Regions from separate parts of the Clostridium novyi NT genome, predicted to be linked through region 1. Evidence: a T-box and tRNA genes for the amino acid it is inferred to sense, from the RefSeq annotation. Region 1 holds a T-box; the other holds one or more tRNA genes.

Evidence for each region. A T-box is a leader RNA that pairs with one kind of tRNA and senses whether it is charged. The one in region 1 lies ahead of proS (proline--tRNA ligase), so its partner is inferred to be a tRNA-Pro.
Region 2: it encodes a tRNA-Pro, which carries the amino acid that the T-box ahead of proS (proline--tRNA ligase) is inferred to sense. The anticodon was not compared.

What each region holds. Positions count from the first base shown of each region.
Region 1 is NC_008593.1:2,022,745-2,032,197, forward strand. It holds gene dgt (dGTP triphosphohydrolase) at 1-1,712, opposite strand, end outside; T-box leader at 1,778-1,993, shown strand; gene proS (proline--tRNA ligase) at 2,079-3,515, shown strand; gene NT01CX_RS09325 (QueT transporter family protein) at 3,653-4,138, opposite strand; gene NT01CX_RS09330 (tRNA (mnm(5)s(2)U34)-methyltransferase) at 4,456-5,022, opposite strand; rRNA gene rrf (5S ribosomal RNA) at 5,137-5,253, opposite strand; rRNA gene NT01CX_RS09340 (23S ribosomal RNA) at 5,290-8,194, opposite strand; rRNA gene NT01CX_RS09345 (16S ribosomal RNA) at 8,369-9,453, opposite strand, start outside.
Region 2 is NC_008593.1:125,935-135,387, reverse strand. It holds gene glmU (bifunctional UDP-N-acetylglucosamine diphosphorylase/glucosamine-1-phosphate N-acetyltransferase GlmU) at 1-1,047, opposite strand, end outside; gene spoVG (septation regulator SpoVG) at 1,264-1,566, opposite strand; gene purR (pur operon repressor) at 1,644-2,462, opposite strand; gene murC (UDP-N-acetylmuramate--L-alanine ligase) at 2,734-4,110, shown strand; gene NT01CX_RS00715 (metal ABC transporter permease) at 4,133-4,960, opposite strand; gene NT01CX_RS00710 (metal ABC transporter ATP-binding protein) at 4,953-5,723, opposite strand; gene NT01CX_RS00705 (hypothetical protein) at 5,940-6,254, shown strand; tRNA gene NT01CX_RS00700 (tRNA-Pro) at 6,391-6,466, shown strand; gene NT01CX_RS00695 ([Fe-Fe] hydrogenase large subunit C-terminal domain-containing protein) at 6,626-7,972, shown strand; gene NT01CX_RS00690 (HAD family hydrolase) at 8,050-8,706, shown strand; gene NT01CX_RS00685 (TIGR01212 family radical SAM protein) at 8,756-9,453, opposite strand, start outside.

The sequences.
Region 1 (9,453 bases):
AAATTATCTGTCATACCTGCTACATAATCACAAATAACTGACAAATATGCATATTGTATTTCTGCCAGTGCCTTTAACATAGATTCTGCACTATCAAATTTTTCATTATAATTAGCTTTTGCAAGTTTTGTTAATTTAGTCTTATTTAAAGTTCTATCTTCATTTATATATCCGAGAGATTTTATTTTTTCCATATTAAATCCCTCTGGAATATCTAGTTCTTTAAAATCTATTCTAAGCTTCATAAGATTCACAAGTCTATTTACTTCATCTGGTTTACTATCAACAAAATTTATATCTCGTAACTTCTTACCATCAGCAAATTTAACATCATATATATTGTCTAAAATAGGTTTTATTCTATTTAATAATCTTTCTAATATATATTCTGGCATCTGTCTTGGATTTGAGTAATAAGCCTTAAATAATTGTTTTATAATAAACACAGCTTTAGCATCAAATCTATTTACATTGTATGAATTAAGTATTTTTCTTTTTATGTAGCTTTCAATAATATCATTTACTTTTTTTGCAGCATAAGAAAAATCTATAACCTTCTTTTTAATAATTAATCTATCATTTTTTCTTTCAACATCATCTTCAGTTATACTTCCTATATTTTTTAGTGAACTTATAGTTACGTCCTGAATAAAGAAATTAAGAACCCTTGTTGATAATGTACCTACCTTATATAAATTCTCCCTTTCAATTCCTATATCCATGTTTATGTATTCAATACCTTCTATTAAATACTTTAAGTTATCAAGATGTGATAATGAATACTTGTCCATAGTATCAATATCACCAGTTTCCATTTCCATTGCAATTTTTTTAAATTCACTTAATGAATAATCACAAACATCATCTAAAGTTATTCCTAAATCCTTATCCATAAGTCCATCATCAATATCATGTTGCCTTTGAGCTATTTCATCTGCCATTGCAACTATTTGTCCTTCTAATGTAACTGAAAAATTATAGTCCATATAGTCCTTTAAAAAGTTTTCATCCTGTATAAATCTTTTTATATCCCAACATCCACCACAGTTTGTACATTCACTTGGTTTATGCCTTCTAATCTTTGTATGCTTTAATATGCCCTCCATAACTTGCCATGTAAGGTTCAATCCTTTATGATATCTATGCTTTACTTCAAGCTCATCAAGGACCTTTAATGAGTGAAAATTATGCTTAAATCCTCCATAGTTAATGCTATATTTTATTTTTCCGGATAAATCATCTTCCCCAGACATAATCTTATCTAATGTCCTTTCTCCTTGATGACCAAATGGAGTATGTCCTATATCATGTCCTAGTGTTATAGCATCCACTAGTTCCTCATCTAATCCTAAATTTTTTGCAAGACTTCTTGAAATCTGAGATACTGCAAGTGTATGAGTAAGTCTTGTTCTAAAATGATCCCCTTTTTCATGAGAATATATTTGTGCCTTGTGTTCAAGTCTTCTAAATGCTCTTGAAAATTTGATTCTATCCCTATCCCTTGAAAATTGTGTTCTTGTAAAAATTCCATCAGCACTTATAAGTGGTTTTTCAATGTAAGGTTTTAACCTATCATTGTCATGTGGTACTTGTATATACTCCTTCATTTTTTCCCTTTTAAGTTTTATTAGTTCCTTCACTACTGTCATCCCCTTCAATCTTCTATAATTAACCTTATTTTCTATAATACCATTGAAAAAATTCTTTGTCATTAACCTGTCCGCTATTGACATTAATTAAATAAAATCTTATCATATAATAATGATAATTTAATATTTTTATGACTAAGATAAGGAATAGTAAAATTTCATTCTTTTCAAAGAGAAGAAACTATTTGGTGAGATGTTTCTAAAAGAATACTTTTGAACCAGCCTTTGAGTTCTGTACTGAAATTATAGTAGGATACAGCGGATTTTACCGTTATAAATTTGAGAGAATATATTAATTTAAATATATTAATAAGGGTGGTACCACCGTAAGCTCGGTCCCTATGGGGATTTGAGTTATTTTTATTTTTTGCCACTCTTTATTTTAATATAAACTATTTAATAGATAAAAATGATTTAGGAGGAATAGATATGTCAAAGAAAAAAAAATTCGTTGAAGCTATAACACCAATGGATGAAGATTTTGCAAAATGGTACACTGATATCGTAAAAAAAGCAGAACTTGTTGATTATGCAAGTGTTAAAGGATGCATGATTATCCGTCCTTATGGATATGCAATATGGGAAAACATCCAAAAATACTTAGATACTAAATTTAAAGAAACAGGACATGAAAATGTTTATATGCCAATGTTCATTCCTGAAAGCTTACTTCAAAAGGAAAAAGATCACGTTGAAGGATTTGCTCCTGAAGTTGCTTGGGTAACTCAAGGTGGTAACGATACTTTAGCTGAAAGATTATGCGTAAGACCAACATCAGAAACTTTATTCTGCGATCACTATGCAAAAATCATTCAATCACACAATGACCTACCAAAAAAATATAATCAATGGTGTTCTGTTGTAAGATGGGAAAAAACAACTCGTCCTTTCTTAAGAACAACTGAATTCCTATGGCAAGAAGGTCACACAGCACACGCAACTGCTGAAGAATCAGCTAAAGAAACAATAGATATGCTAAATGTTTATGCTAACTTTTGCGAAAATGTTTTAGCAATACCAGTTATAAAAGGACAAAAAACTGAGAAAGAAAAATTTGCTGGTGCAAAAGCTACTTACACAATTGAAAGTTTAATGCATGATGGTAAAGCACTACAATCTGGTACATCTCACAACTTTGGAGATAACTTCTCAAAAGCATTTAACATTCAATATAACGATAAAAACAGTCAACTTCAATATGTTCACCAAACATCTTGGGGTGTAACTACTCGTTTAATTGGAGCAATAATCATGGTACACGGTGATGATAGCGGTCTTAAATTACCACCAAGAATAGCTCCACTACAAGTTGTTATAGTACCTATAGCTCAACATAAAGAAGGAGTTCTTGATAAAGCTGAAGAACTTAGACAAAGAATCGCTAAAGTTGCTAGAGTTAAAGTTGATTCTAGCGATAAAATGCCAGGATGGAAGTTCAATGAATATGAAATGAAAGGTGTTCCAGTACGTCTTGAAGTTGGTCCAAAAGACATCGAAAACAACCAAGTTGTCCTTGTTAGACGTGACACTCGTGAAAAGATTTTTGTATCAATGGATGAACTTGAAACAAAAATCCCTGAACTTTTAGATGAAATCCACAACTCTATGCTTGAACACGCAAGAACTCATAGAGATGAACATACTTACACGGCTAAAACTTTAGATGAATTCAAAGAAATTGCAGATACTAAACCAGGATTTATCAAAGCTATGTGGTGTGGAGATACTGCTTGCGAAGAAAAACTTAAAGAAGTTGCAGGGGTTTCTTCTAGATGTATGCCATTTGAACAAGAAGAAATCACAGACAAATGTATATGTTGTGGAAAAGAAGCTAAACACATGGTTTACTGGGGAAAAGCTTATTAATACTTTTAACTAAAACTAATATTTATATATAATTTATATTAAGTTAAACATAACTACTTAATATAAATAAAATATATTATTATTGAAATGTAAAATAGCTAGTAACATAATACAAAATTATTGTTACTAGCTATTTTTTAATTACTTACCTTTAACAATTTTATAATATCACCTTTTTTTAATAAAACTCTGAATATAGGATATCCTATTAAAGTTACAACTACAAACTCTCCAATTGCCACTTCTAATGATGTAAGCCAAAATGGAAGATGTTGAAGATAATATAATTCAGCTCCTATAAAAATACAATTTATCGTTGGCCATAACGATGCTATAAATAAATTTTTACTTTTACTTATCATATAAACACTTATAAATGTAGCTGTAGTTCCAACTACAACATCTACAATTCCTAGTGGACTAAATAGATTTGATATAGCACATCCTAAAACTAATCCTGGTATATATAATGGATCTATAAATGCAAGTAAAGTCATAATCTCTGAAATTCTAAACTGAATAGGCCCATAACTTATAGGCGCTATTACAGCTGTTAATACAGCATATACTGCTGCAACAATTGCTACTTTTGTTATTTTACTAACCGTAATATTTTTCACCATAATCTCACTCCTTAATAAAATTTTAAAATTTAAGCCTCTATCTTATGCATGATTTTCTGTTATAAAATGCATACTTACATATCTTCAAAACTAATTTTATATTATTATTAATAACTACAATACAAGTGCTAATTTTTATATAATAAAAAAAACTACCTAAAAACTAGGTAGTTAAACGACAAAACAAGCCCCTAATATTAAATTAGAGAACGCAAAAAATATTATCGTGTTTACCTTAGTTTTGTTTATAGACAGGAGGCTTACGAACTGTCTACTTTTAAGTTATCACATTTTAGCAATAAACTCAATATATGAATTTACCTTTTTTCTATTGCTATTAATATAGGTGGATTATTTATTTGATTAATGAAACCTAATTTCATAACATTATATTCTTTTTGATTTAAATTAGATGTAAACTCCTCTATAGCCACCTTTTCTAATTTACCATTTTCATGTCCATGATAAATTACTAATAATATAACACCATTTTTCTCTAGCATATCTAATGATTTTTTTATAGCAACTATTGTTGTTTCTGCCTTAGTAGTAATATTATGTTCTGCACTTGGAAGATATCCCAAGTTAAACATAACTAATTTTACTTTTTCTTTTATGTATTTATCTATGTTCTCATGACCATCATGTATTAATTCTATTTCTGTATTAATTTTATTATCACTAATTCTCTTTTTAGTATTTTCTATAGCTGTGCTTTGAACATCAAAACTATAAATTTTACCCTTTTCTCCAACTAGTCTTGCTAAAAATACTGTATCATTTCCATTGCCCATTGTAGCATCTACTGCTATATCTCCCTCTTGAAGTTTTTTAATAGCTATTTCTTTTGCTAAATTCATAGAGTTAGTTAAAACATTCTTCATCTTATTTCCCCCACCAATTTATAAAATTAATAAATTCAAGATTTTATAACAATCTCATAATAATAAATAATACGATAAAAAAGCACTAAGCAAATTAGCTTAGTGCTTTAAGTTACCTGGCGACGACCTACTCTTCCACACCGTCTCCAGTGCAGTACCATCGGCGCTTTGAAGCTTAACCATCGTGTTCGGTATGGGAACGGGTGTTACCTTCAAGCCATAATCACCAGATTGTTCTTTCAAAATTGCACAGTGATAATAATTTATTTGATCAAGCCCTCGACCTATTAGTATTGGTCAGCTGAATACATTACTGTACTTACACCTCCAACCTATCAACCTGATAGTCTTTCAGGGGTCTTACTAGCTTACGCTATGGGAAATCTAATCTTGAGGTGGGCTTCACGCTTAGATGCTTTCAGCGTTTATCCCTTCCCAACATAGCTACCCAGCTATGCTCCTGGCGGAACAACTGGTGCACCAGAGGTTGGTCCATCCCGGTCCTCTCGTACTAAGGACAGCTCCTCTCAAATTTCCTACGCCCACGGCGGATAGGGACCGAACTGTCTCACGACGTTCTGAACCCAGCTCGCGTGCCGCTTTAATGGGCGAACAGCCCAACCCTTGGGACCGACTACAGCCCCAGGATGCGACGAGCCGACATCGAGGTGCCAAACCTCCCCGTCGATGTGGACTCTTGGGGGAGATCAGCCTGTTATCCCCGAGGTAGCTTTTATCCGTTGAGCGATGGCCCTTCCATACAGAACCACCGGATCACTAAGCCCGACTTTCGTCCCTGCTCCACCTGTATGTGTCGCAGTCAGGCTCCCTTCTGCCTTTGCACTCTACGCGCGATTTCCGACCGCGCTGAGGGAACCTTTGGGCGCCTCCGTTACCTTTTAGGAGGCGACCGCCCCAGTCAAACTGCCCACCTAGCAATGTCCTGTGACCAGATTCATGGCCTCCAGTTAGAATTCCAGTACTATCAGGGTGGTATCCCAAGGATGACTCCACCAAAGCTGACGCCCTGGCTTCTAAGTCTCCCACCTATCCTGTACAGACAATACCGAAATTCAATGCTAAGCTACAGTAAAGCTCTACGGGGTCTTTCCGTCCAACCGCGGGTAGCAAGCATCTTCACTTGCACTACAATTTCACCGGATTTACTGCCGAGACAGTGCTCAAATCATTACGCCATTCGTGCGGGTCGGAACTTACCCGACAAGGAATTTCGCTACCTTAGGACCGTTATAGTTACGGCCGCCGTTTACTGGGGCTTAAGTTCATAGCTTCGCTTACGCTAACTATTCCCCTTAACCTTCCAGCACCGGGCAGGCGTCAGCCCCTATACATTAGCTTACGCTTTAGCAGAGACCTGTGTTTTTGATAAACAGTTGCTTGAGCCTATTCACTGCGGCCTACTCTCGTAGGCACCCCTTCTCCCTAAGTTACGGGGTCAATTTGCCGAGTTCCTTAGCAGTAATTCTTCCGACGACCTTAGGATTCTCTCCTCATCTACCTGTGTCGGTTTGCGGTACGGGCACCATTTTGCTCCATAGAGACTTTTCTTGGCAGCGTGGAATCAGATACTTCGTCAAAAATGACTCCCCATCACACCTCAGGCTTAATGTTAAGCGGATTTGCCTACTTAACACCCTAAGTGCTTAGACGCACATCCAATAGTGCGCACATCCTATCCTCCTGCGTCATCCCATTTGTCAAACGCATTATGGTGGTACTGGAATATCAACCAGTTGTCCATCACCTACGCCTTTCGGCCTTGGCTTAGGTCCCGACTAACCCTGGGAGGACGAGCCTTCCCCAGGAAACCTTAGATATTCGGTCAACAAGATTCTCACTTGTTTTTCGCTACTTATGCCAGCATTCTCACTTCTGTACTGTCCACCACTCCTTACGGTATGGCTTCAACCTGTACAGAAAGCTCCTCTACCACGTATACAAAGTATACATCCATAGCTTCGGTGGTAAGTTTGAGCCCCGTTACATCTTCGGCGCAGGATCTCTCGACTAGTGAGCTATTACGCACTCTTTAAATGAGTGGCTGCTTCTAAGCCAACATCCTAGTTGTCTTAGAAATCCCACATCCTTTCCCACTTAACTTACACTTTGGGACCTTAGCTGATGGTCTGGGCTGTTTCCCTTTTGACCACGGATCTTATCATTCGTAGTCTGACTGCCGGGGTACAAGTATATGGCATTCGGAGTTTGATAGGGTTCAGTAACTGTTGTCAGCCCCTAGCCCATTCAGTGCTCTACCTCCACTACTTAATTACCCGACGCTAGCCCTAAAGCTATTTCGAGGAGAACCAGCTATCTCCGAGTTCGATTGGAATTTCTCCGCTATCCACAGCTCATCCCATGGCTTTTCAACGCCAACGTGGTTCGGACCTCCACGGAATTTTACTTCCGCTTCATCCTGGCCATGGATAGGTCACCCGGTTTCGGGTCTACAATATGCAACTAGTTGCCCTGTTCAGACTCGGTTTCCCTTCGGCTCCACACCATAAGTGCTTAACCTTGCTGCACATCGTAACTCGCTGGCCCGTTCTACAAAAAGTACGCCGTCACACTTTAATGTGCTCCGACCGATTGTAGGCACACGGTTTCAGATTCTATTTCACTCCCCTCCCGGGGTTCTTTTCACCTTTCCCTCACGGTACTGCTTCACTATCGGTCACTAGGTAGTATTTAGCCTTGGGAGATGGTCCTCCCAGCTTCCCACAAGGTTTCACGTGTCTCGTGGTACTCTGGAGTAGATCTACTTTTCTTTCCTTTTCGCTTACAGGGCTATTACCTTCTATGGCGGAGCCTTCCAGCTCTCTTCAACTAAAGAAATCAAAGCGTTGTGATCTATCCGCAACCCCAGGAACAAGTTCCTGGTTTGGGCTCTTCCCCTTTCGCTCGCCGCTACTTAGGGAATCGAATTTTCTTTCTCTTCCTCTGGGTACTTAGATGTTTCAGTTCCCCAGGTGTACCTCCATATACCTATGTATTCAGTATACAGTATCTAGCAAAGCTAGATGGGTTTCCCCATTCGGAAATCTACATATCACAGGCTATGTGCGCCTACATGTAGCTTATCGCAGCTTATCACGTCCTTCATCGGCTCCTAGTGCCAGGGCATTCACCGTGCGCCCTTTGTAGCTTGATCTATCATCATCTACTAATTTTCATTAGTGTCTAGGTTTAGATTATTTCTAATCTTATTAATTCGTTTCTTTATCACTGTGCAATTTTCAAAGAACAATTTTTTGAAAGACTTAGTCTTTCAAAATTAAACAGAATCAGGTTTCCAGTCTGGAAGCTTTGCTTCCATTCTCCCTAGAAAGGAGGTGATCCAGCCGCAGGTTCTCCTACGGCTACCTTGTTACGACTTCACCCCAATCACCAATCCCACCTTCGACCGCTGGCTCCTTACGGTTACCTCACGGGCTTCGGGTGTTACCGGCTCTCATGGTGTGACGGGCGGTGTGTACAAGACCCGGGAACGTATTCACCGCGACATGCTGATTCGCGATTACTAGCAACTCCAACTTCATGTAGGCGAGTTTCAGCCTACAATCCGAACTGGGACTGGCTTTCAAGTTTTGCTCCCCCTCGCGGGATTGCTGCTCGTTGTACCAGCCATTGTAGCACGTGTGTAGCCCTAGACATAAGGGGCATGATGATTTGACGTCATCCCCACCTTCCTCCACGTTAACCGCGGCAGTCTCGTTAGAGTGCTTAACTTAATAGTGGCAACTAACAATAAGGGTTGCGCTCGTTGCGGGACTTAACCCAACATCTCACGACACGAGCTGACGACAACCATGCACCACCTGTCTTCCTGTCCCCGAAGGGACTTCCTCAGTTACGAGTAATTCAGGAGATGTCAAGTCTAGGTAAGGTTCTTCGCGTTGCTTCGAATTAAACCACATGCTCCGCTGCTTGTGCGGGTCCCCGTCAATTCCTTTGAGTTTTAATCTTGCGACCGTACTCCCCAGGCGGAATACTTAATGCGTTTGCTGCGGCACCGAGGGTGGTACCCCCCGACACCTAGTATTCATCGTTTACGGCGTGGACTACCAGGGTATCTAATCCTGTTTGCTACCCACGCTTTCGTATCTCAGTGTCAGTTACAGTCCAGAAAGTCGCCTTCGCCACTGGTGTTCTTCCTAATCTCTACGCATTTCACCGCTACACTAGGAATTCCACTTTCCTCTCCTGCACTCTAGACACCCAGTATCAAATGCAGCTCCCAGGTTAAGCCCGGGAATTTCACATCTGACTTAAATGCCCACCTACATACTCTTTACGCCCAGTAAATCCGGACAACGCTTGCCACCTACGTATTACCGCGGCTGCTGGCACGTAGTTAGCCGTGGCTTCCTCATTAGGTACCGTCATTATCGTCCCTAATGACAGAGTTTT
Region 2 (9,453 bases), 650 kb from region 1:
AATTTCTACAAAGTCTCCTATTCTAGCACCTTCCCCTATTTTACTTTCAGGTCTTATATAAGCAAATGGACCTACTGTAGTATTCTTACCTACATGACTTTCTAAAATTACAGAACTTTGAATCTCAACTCCACTTTCAATTACACTGTCCTTTATTCTAGAATTTGGATAAAGCACACAACCTTTTTTGATTACAGTTTTTCCTTCTAAAACATTTCCAGGATAAACTATAGTATCTTCTTCAATTTCAACATCTGTTCCTATATATGTATTTTTAGGATCAATTAAAGTTACTCCGTTTTCCATATGTCTTTCATTTATTCTTAATCTTAATATTTCTTCTGCTTCTGCAAGTTGTCCTCTAGAATTTACTCCTTTTATTTCATCTGGATTAACACTAATAGCTCCAACTTTGCAACCTTTTTCTTTTAAAAGTTCTATTATGTCTGTTAAATAATATTCTCCTTGGGAATTGTTATTATTTAATTTATCTAAGTTGTTTAAAAGTTCTTTTATATCAAAACAATACATACCAGAGTTAATTTCATTAACTTTTAATTCTTCCGGAGTACAATCCTTGTGTTCTACTATTTTTTTAACTTCTCCGTTTTCATCTCTTATTATTCTTCCATACCCAAATGGATTTCCCACTATAGCAGTTAAAATAGTAGCCTTGTATTCTCCTTTGTTATGGAATTCTATGCAATCTTTTACTGTTTCACTTGTAATTAATGGAGCATCACCTGTAAATACAGCTACCACACCGTCTTTGCCTTCTAGAAACTCTCTAGCACACATAAGTGCATGACCAGTTCCTAATTGTTCTTCTTGAATAGAATATAAAACATGTGTATCTTTAGTAGCTTTTTTTACTTCTTCTGCTCCGTTTCCTATAACTAAATCTATATCTTCTATATCACTTTTTCTTAAAGTATCTATTACTTGATTAACCATTTCTTTTCCACAAACTTTGTGCAAAACTTTAGGTAAAGCTGATTTCATTCTTGTACCTTTACCTGCCGCTAAAATAACAGCACTTTTATACAATATTAACACCTCTCAACACGGTATAAATTAACGCTTCATGGCGTATTATATACTTTTTAATATTAATGCCTATTATATTATATTTTATATAAGTGTTTTTTTCAACCTATATAACCCTTATAATATATCATAAATGCAGTATAATATGATATATCATGAAAACATAGCCAAAAAAATAATAAAAAGGAGTAATTAAAAGTAATTACTCCTTTTTATTTAATCTTCACTTGTTATTTCTTCACCATTTTCGTTGTTAGTGGTTTCATTCTTAACTACTTCATACTCATCTAATATTGCCTTTTGAATTTTTTGTCTTGTTTCTGTATTAATAGGATGAGCTATATCTTTAAATTCTCCAGTCGGAGTTTTTCTACTAGGCATAGCTATAAAAAGTCCATTTTGTCCTTCAATAACTTTGATATCATGAACAACGAACTCATTATCAAAAGTTACTGATACAATAGCCTTCATTTTTCCTTCAGCAGAAATCTTTCTAATTCTTACATCTGTAATTTGCATAAACTCCACCTCCAAAGATGCTTTAGTTATAGTATTCTCCATAATTTCTCTTTTTCCTTCTTAATTTTTAGAAAATTTTATTTTTTGTGAATTTTATCTGGATAAACTATAGGATTATCATTTTCATCAATTCCCGCAAACTTTATTATTGATGTATAATCCTTAACTAATTTTTTGTCGGTATTTATGTTATCTACAAGAACTCCTATTCCTACAAGCTCACTTTCAAACTCTTTTAATAGATTTATTATTCCAAGGGCAGTTCCTCCAGCCTTCATAAAATCATCTATAAAAATACATCTGCTACCTTTACTTATACAACGTTTAGAAAGTGACATTGTTTGAATTCTTTTAGTTGATCCTGAAATATAGTTAATAGATACAGTAGGTCCTTCTGTTACTTTGTTATCTCTTCTTACAATAACAAGGTTAACTCCTAACTTTTTAGCAACCTCATATGCAAGTGGAATTCCTTTTGTTTCAACTGTAACTACACAATCTACATTTAATTCTTTGAATTTAGATGCTAATATAATAGATGCTGTTTGAATTATATCAGGATTAAACATTATATCACTTATGTACATAAATTCTCCTGGTACTATTCTTTCCTTCTGCTTTAGAATTATGCACAATTCTTCTGTGAATTCATCAATTCTCTCATCAGATATTCCATAAGTATATCTAATTCCACCTGCAGCACCTGCAATTGTTTCAATGTTCCCCATTGATAATTTGTTTAATGTTTCTCTAACTACAACAATATCCTCACTTATAGTAGATTTTGCTGCATCAAACATATCAGTAAATTTATTTAAATTTATAATTTTATTTGGATTTTCTATTAATGTCTTTGTAATAGCTGTAATTCTCTGGTTTCTAGTAAATTTTTTCATATCTCTCTCCTATTTTAAATTTACGAATCATTCTTTTAAATAATCATGTTATTATTCATATTTTAGTTCAATTATTTACTATTATCAACACAATTTTAAAATATTATAATGTTTGTTCCAAATATTTTATAATTGCAATAAGTTTTTTATTAGTTATTTATAGGAATTTTATTTAATATTATTAATAAAAGGTATTGATTTTATAAAAAGTTGTATATAATTAGATTGATAATAATTTTAATTATTTTATCCATTTAAGGAGCTGATTGATTTGTCATTTAATTTTTTAAAAGATAATAATAAAAAAGTACATTTTATAGGTATTGGCGGTATTAGCATGAGCGGACTTGCCGAAATACTTTTAAATAGTGGCTATAGAGTATCTGGTTCAGATAGAAGTGAATCTGACCTTACAAAACATCTTCAAGCTAAAGGTGCAGAAATATACATAGGACATAATGGTAATAATTTAAAAGATGTAGATTTAGTAGTCTACACAGCAGCTATCCCAGATAGTAACCCTGAACTTGTAAAGGCTCGTGAGTGTAATATTCAAACAATGGATAGAGCTGAATTTTTAGGTCATGTAATGCAAGGTCACAAGTATAATATAGCTATCTCAGGTACTCACGGAAAAACTACTACAACTTCTATGTTTTCACACATATCACTAAGTGCAAACTTAGATCCAACTATTTTAGTAGGTGGAAACCTTGATGTAATAAACGGAAACGTAAGAGTTGGAAATAGCGAATATTTTGTTACTGAAGCTTGTGAATACAAAGCATCATTTTTAAAATTCTATCCTTATATAGGAGTTATATTAAATATAGAAGCAGATCACTTAGACTTCTATAAAGACATAAATGATATACAAAACACATTCTTAAAATTTGCAAAACTCATCCCAAATGATGGATTCTTAATTGTAAATGCAGATGATAAGAGATGTGTTGAAGTATCTAAACAAGTAGATTGTAATGTAATAACATTTGGAATAAATAACGGAGATGTAAGAGCTAAAAATATAGTATTCAATAACGGTCGTCCAACTTTTGATGTTTACAGAAATGAAGAAAAACTATTTACTTTAACATTAAATGTTCCAGGAAACCACAACATTCTTGATGCACTAGCTAGTATAAGTTCTGCATTAAGCTTAAATGTTCCTGTAGATTCTATAATAGAAGGACTTTCAACATTTAACGGAGCTCATAGACGTTTTGAAATCAAGGGAAAAGTAGATGGAATTACTGTAGTTGATGATTACGCTCATCACCCAACAGAAATAAAAGCAGCTTTAAATGCCGCTAAAAACTTCCCTCATAAAAGAGTATTTTGTGTATTCCAACCTCACACTTACTCTAGAACAATAAGCTTATTTGATGATTTTGCAAATTCTTTCTCAAATGCTGATACTTTAGTTTTAGCAGATATTTATGCAGCAAGAGAAAAAGATACTGGAGTTGTAAGCTCTACTATGCTTGGTGATAAAATAAGAGAAAACGGAGTAAACTGCAAAAACCTTCATAGCTTTGAAGATATAGTAACTTTCCTAAAAGGCGAACTTAAAGATGGAGATTTACTAATTACAATTGGTGCTGGGGATGTTTATAGAGTTGGAGAAATGTTCTTAGAAGCAAAATAAGAAATAAAAAGAGGCACTTCATTTAATTGAAGTTACCTCTTTTTTTGTTTATAAGTTTCTTTAAAAATGAAATTATAACATAACTTGCAACGGCAACTATTATAATAGATGCACCTGATGCTATATTAAAATAATAAGAAATTGCAAGTCCTGCAAATCCAAATATAATTCCTAAAAATGAAGATACTATCATAATTGACTTTAAGTTAAATGTAAATTGTTTTGCAATAGCTGGTGGCACTGTAAGAAGTGCTATTACTAATATTATTCCAACTACTCTAATTAAAACAACTATAGTACAAGCTATTGTTACATATGTTAAATACTCTAAAAAGGAAGTATTAATTCCAAGAACCTGAGTAAATTCATCATCAAATAAGTATGCTTTAAAATAATTAAATAAAATCACTATAATAGCCACAACAATTACATCTAATGCACCCATTATTTTTACATCCATACTAGAAACTCTTAATATGTTTCCAAATAAATAAGAGTTCATATCTGGTGGATATCCTGGAGTAAATGCTATAAAAATTATACCAAGTGCCATACCAAGAGACCAAAACATTCCTATTAATGTATCTGAATTTGTATTTGTACTTCTATTTATTTTTGCAATTCCAAGAGATGAGAGTACAGAAAATATAAGCGCTCCAATCATAGGTTCTATACCCAGAAAATATCCCATACCAATTCCACCAAAGGCAGTATGTGCAATTCCTCCACTCATCATAACTAATTTTTTCTCAACAACTATAGTTCCAATTATTCCACAAACTATACTTGCTAAAATTACTGCAATAAATGCATGCCTCATAAAAGCATATTGAAAAAATGCATTAATCATCTAATTCCTCCCCACATGCCTCTAAATGGCTTTGAATTTTGTCCTTTGATATAGGCTCTATTGGGTAACTATATATTTTACTTAAAACTTCATTACCTGACTGTGCCTTTCCATAATAGTATAATTTATTATCTATACAAGCTATTTTAGTTGCATATGTTGAAATTATATTAACATCATGAGTTACAATTACTATCGTCATTTCACTACTTAATTCTTTTAAAAGTTCGTATATTTGAATTTTAGTTGCTGCATCAAGACTTGCCGTAGGCTCGTCTAAAAGCAATATTTTAGGTTCAATTAAAAGTGCTCTTGCAATCAATACTCTCTGCATTTGTCCTCCAGACAATTGTCCTATTTGCCTATCTTTAAATTGATATATATTTAATTTTTTCATTATGTCTTCAACTTTTTTATGATCTTCATCATTAAACTTATGAAATGGTTTAATTCTGCCTCCAAGCCTCCCCATAAGCACAACTTCCTCTACGCTAATTGGAAACTTTTTGTCAAATTTAGTGAACTGCGGTACATATCCAACCAAACTTCTACTCTTTTTAGGACTTTTGCCAAGTATCTTAATATCTCCACATGTAGGTTGTCTAAAGCCTAATATAAGCTTTAATAATGTACTCTTTCCCCCTCCATTGGGTCCTAAGATAGCTAGAAATTCATTTTGTTCAACTTTTAAATTTATATTACTCAATGCAGAAACATCTTCATAATAAACATCTACATCATTTATTTCAATTATATTTTCCATAAGCACCCCTCATTCCACTTTTAACGCATAAAATCATTTTAAACAATAATGCATATCAATTGCAAGTTTTATTTTGAATTTTTACGGTATATTAAAAATTATAGTCTTTAAAATAAGATTTTAACCCTAATATTATAAATGATTTTATAAATTAAGTCTAAAAATATAAAAATTGGGGAAAAATATTAATAATTAAATATTTAGGAGGATTTTATTATGAGAAATTTTTTAATCTCTGCCGTAGTAGATATTATTCTTATATTTGCTTTTTACTATTTGTTTAGAGCAATGATACCAAAGCCAACTCGCAATAAGTTATACGAAAAATACATAAGTTCATTTGCAAAGTTCGTTATATATCTATTTGTTGTAACATTAATAATAATAGGTGTATCAACTTTAATCCTTTATAGAACTCGCTATGTAAATTACTTAAATGTAATATCATCTGCATTAGTATCAATTTTCGTAGGATTTGTAATATCACTAGTTCCTACTACTGGTGCTGGAGATAAAAAAGAAGAAAAATAGTTGTTTTATTCCCCTAAATAAGGGATACAGAAAGTTATATCCATAATTTTACTTTATGGCATATAACTTTTTTAATTAAAATATAAAATTTATTGTTGACTTTTTATAAAAACCATCGTATAATAATTCTTGTTGACGGGGTATAGCGCAGATGGTAGCGCGCGTGGTTTGGGACCATGAGGCCGCGGGTTCAAGTCCTGCTACCCCGACCAGTAAAAAGAGTTAATTTTATTAACTCTTTTTTTTATTTTTTGTAAAACTACACTATACGCTTTAATACTTAATAATGTTATAACACCTTATATTGTATACAAATATATTTAACTGCTAAAAATAAGCTTAAATACCATACAGTAAAAGGAGACTGCATTATGAATAAAAAATTTGATAACTTATTTAAAAAATTAGTTAAAGCATATTATAATGATAATTTCGAAGAAACAGTAACTCATATATTATCAAAAGAAACTGAAGATAAAGAGTATTTATCCAAGGTCATTTCTTCCTTATGCGGAGTTAATATAGAATTCGATGATAACTTTATCATAAACTTAAAGAAAGCAATAGGTAATTATGAAATTCGTCATAAAATCGTTCATAAAGTACATGATTGCTCTATGGACTGCTCTAAGGATGGTGAGAAAACTCGCTGTCAGAAATCTTGTCCCTTTGATGCTATATTAGTAGATAAAAATACCAGTACGACATACATATCTCTTGGTAAATGCGTAGATTGTGGATTTTGCGTAGACGCATGTCCTACAGGTAGCATTTTAGATAAAGTAGAATTTATTCCCCTTATAGACTTACTAAATAAAGAAGACATAGTAATTGCCGCAGTAGCCCCTTCAATAATTGGACAATTTGGAGAAAATGTATCCATGAATAAGCTTAGAACTGCCTTTAAAAAATTAGGCTTTACTGATATGGTCGAAGTAGCATTTTTTGCAGATATGCTGACTTTAAATGAAGCCACTGAATTTAACAAAAATGTAAATTCAATAGATGACTTTATGATAACTTCATGTTGTTGCCCTATGTGGATGGCTATGCTGAAAAAATCCTTTAAGGAACTTCTTCCTCATGTTTCTCCTTCAGTATCACCTATGATTGCAGCAGGCAAAGTATTAAAAAAATTAAATCCTAAATGTAAAGTGGTATTCATAGGACCTTGCATAGCTAAAAAATCTGAAGCAAAAGAAAAGGATCTTGCGGGAATAATTGATTTTGTTCTAACCTACAAAGAAACTAAGGACATTTTTGATGCTCTAAATATACATCCGGAAGAACTAAAAGAAGATAACACTATAGAATATTCATCAAAGCAAGGATTAATATACGGATTTACAGGTGGAGTATCAAAAGCAATTTGCGATACCATAGAAACATTATTTCCAGACAGAAAAGATCTTCTTAAAACCACTAAAGCTAACGGAATTAAAGAATGCAGGGAAGTTTTATCATTATTAAAACAAGGTGATTTAGATTCAAATTTTATTGAAGGTATGGGCTGTGTTGGTGGTTGTGTTGGTGGTCCTGGTACTATAATTTCAAAAGAAGAAGGACAAAAATCACTTTCAAATTTAGCCAATAACTCTGAAATATCAATATCAACACAAAATCATTGGATGAAGAATATACTAAATAATCTAGATATTTATTCCATAAAAGACTTTGAAAACAAAGAAAAAACAGAAATATTTCATAGAAACCTTTAAATGTTTTCTCTTGCTACATTCAATTGTTCTATCTTATAATGATAATAAACATTATTTACGAAAAAGGGGTGTTATTTATGCTTAAAGATATAAAAGGCGCTATATTTGATATGGACGGCACTCTTGTTGATTCTATGTGGGTATGGACAAAAATAGATAGAGATTTTTTAGAAAAAAGAAATATAGAATGTCCAAAAGATTTAAAAGAACAAGTTCAAGATTTATGTTTTGAAGAAGCTGCTTTATACTTTAAAAATACATTTAATTTAGATGAGTCTGTTGAAGAAATTTGTACTGAGTGGAACAATATGGCTCTAGATGAATACAAACATAATGTTACTCTTAAACCAGGTACACTAAAGTACTTAAATTTACTTAAATCAATGGGAATTAAAATAGCCCTTGCAACTAGCAATTGTGAATTATTGCTTACAACAGCATTAAAAGCAACTGGTATCTATGATTATTTTGATTCTATTACAAGAACAGATGAAGTAAGTAGAGGAAAGAACTTTCCTGACGTGTATTTACTTGCAGCTAAACGTCTAAATGTTGACCCTTCTAAGTGTATTGTATTTGAAGATATATTCCCAGCTGTAGTTGGTGCTAAAGCTGCTGGAATGAAAGTGATTGGTATTTATGATGATTTTTCAAGTTATCAAAAGGATAAGATTATAGATATTGCTGATAAATATATATATAAATACGATGATCTTATGGGTGACGCAATATAACAAAAAAGATTATGTAGGAATTTAAGTATACCTACATAATCTTTTATTTTTATATATATTCTTTTCCTTGATATATATTATCATTTTTAAACTTGGCATCTATAGCATTTAAAACTTCCCACTTTTTCAAACTCCACATAGGTCCTATTATTAAGTTTCTAGGTGCATCCCCAGTTAATCTGTGTATAACTATGTTTTGAGGTAACATGCTAACAGCCTTTACTATAATATCTATATATTCATCTTGTTCTAAAAATTTAAGTTTCCCTTGTTCATATAGTTTAACCATAGGAGTTCCTTTAAGTAAATGAAGAAGATGTATTTTTATCCCTTGAATATCCTTTTTTCTTAAATATCTTATAGTATTAAGCATATCTTCTCTATCTTCTCCTGGAAGTCCAAATATGGTATGTACTACAACATCTATGTTTTTTTCTCTAAGTCTAGTTAAAGCATCCTCAAATATAGGAAGATTATATCCTCTATTTATAAGCTTTGCCGTACATTCATTACTAGTTTGAAGTCCAAGCTCTACCCATGTGTATACTCTATCATTAAACTGACTTATTAATTCTACAACCTCATCACTTAAACAATCAGGCCTTGTAGCTATGGCAAGAGCAACTACTCCCTCTTCATTTATAGCCTCTTCATACTTTCTTCTTAGTTCTTCTACAGGAGCATATGTATTTGTATATGCCTGAAAATAAGCTATATACTTTCCCTTTTTCCACTTATTTTTCATCA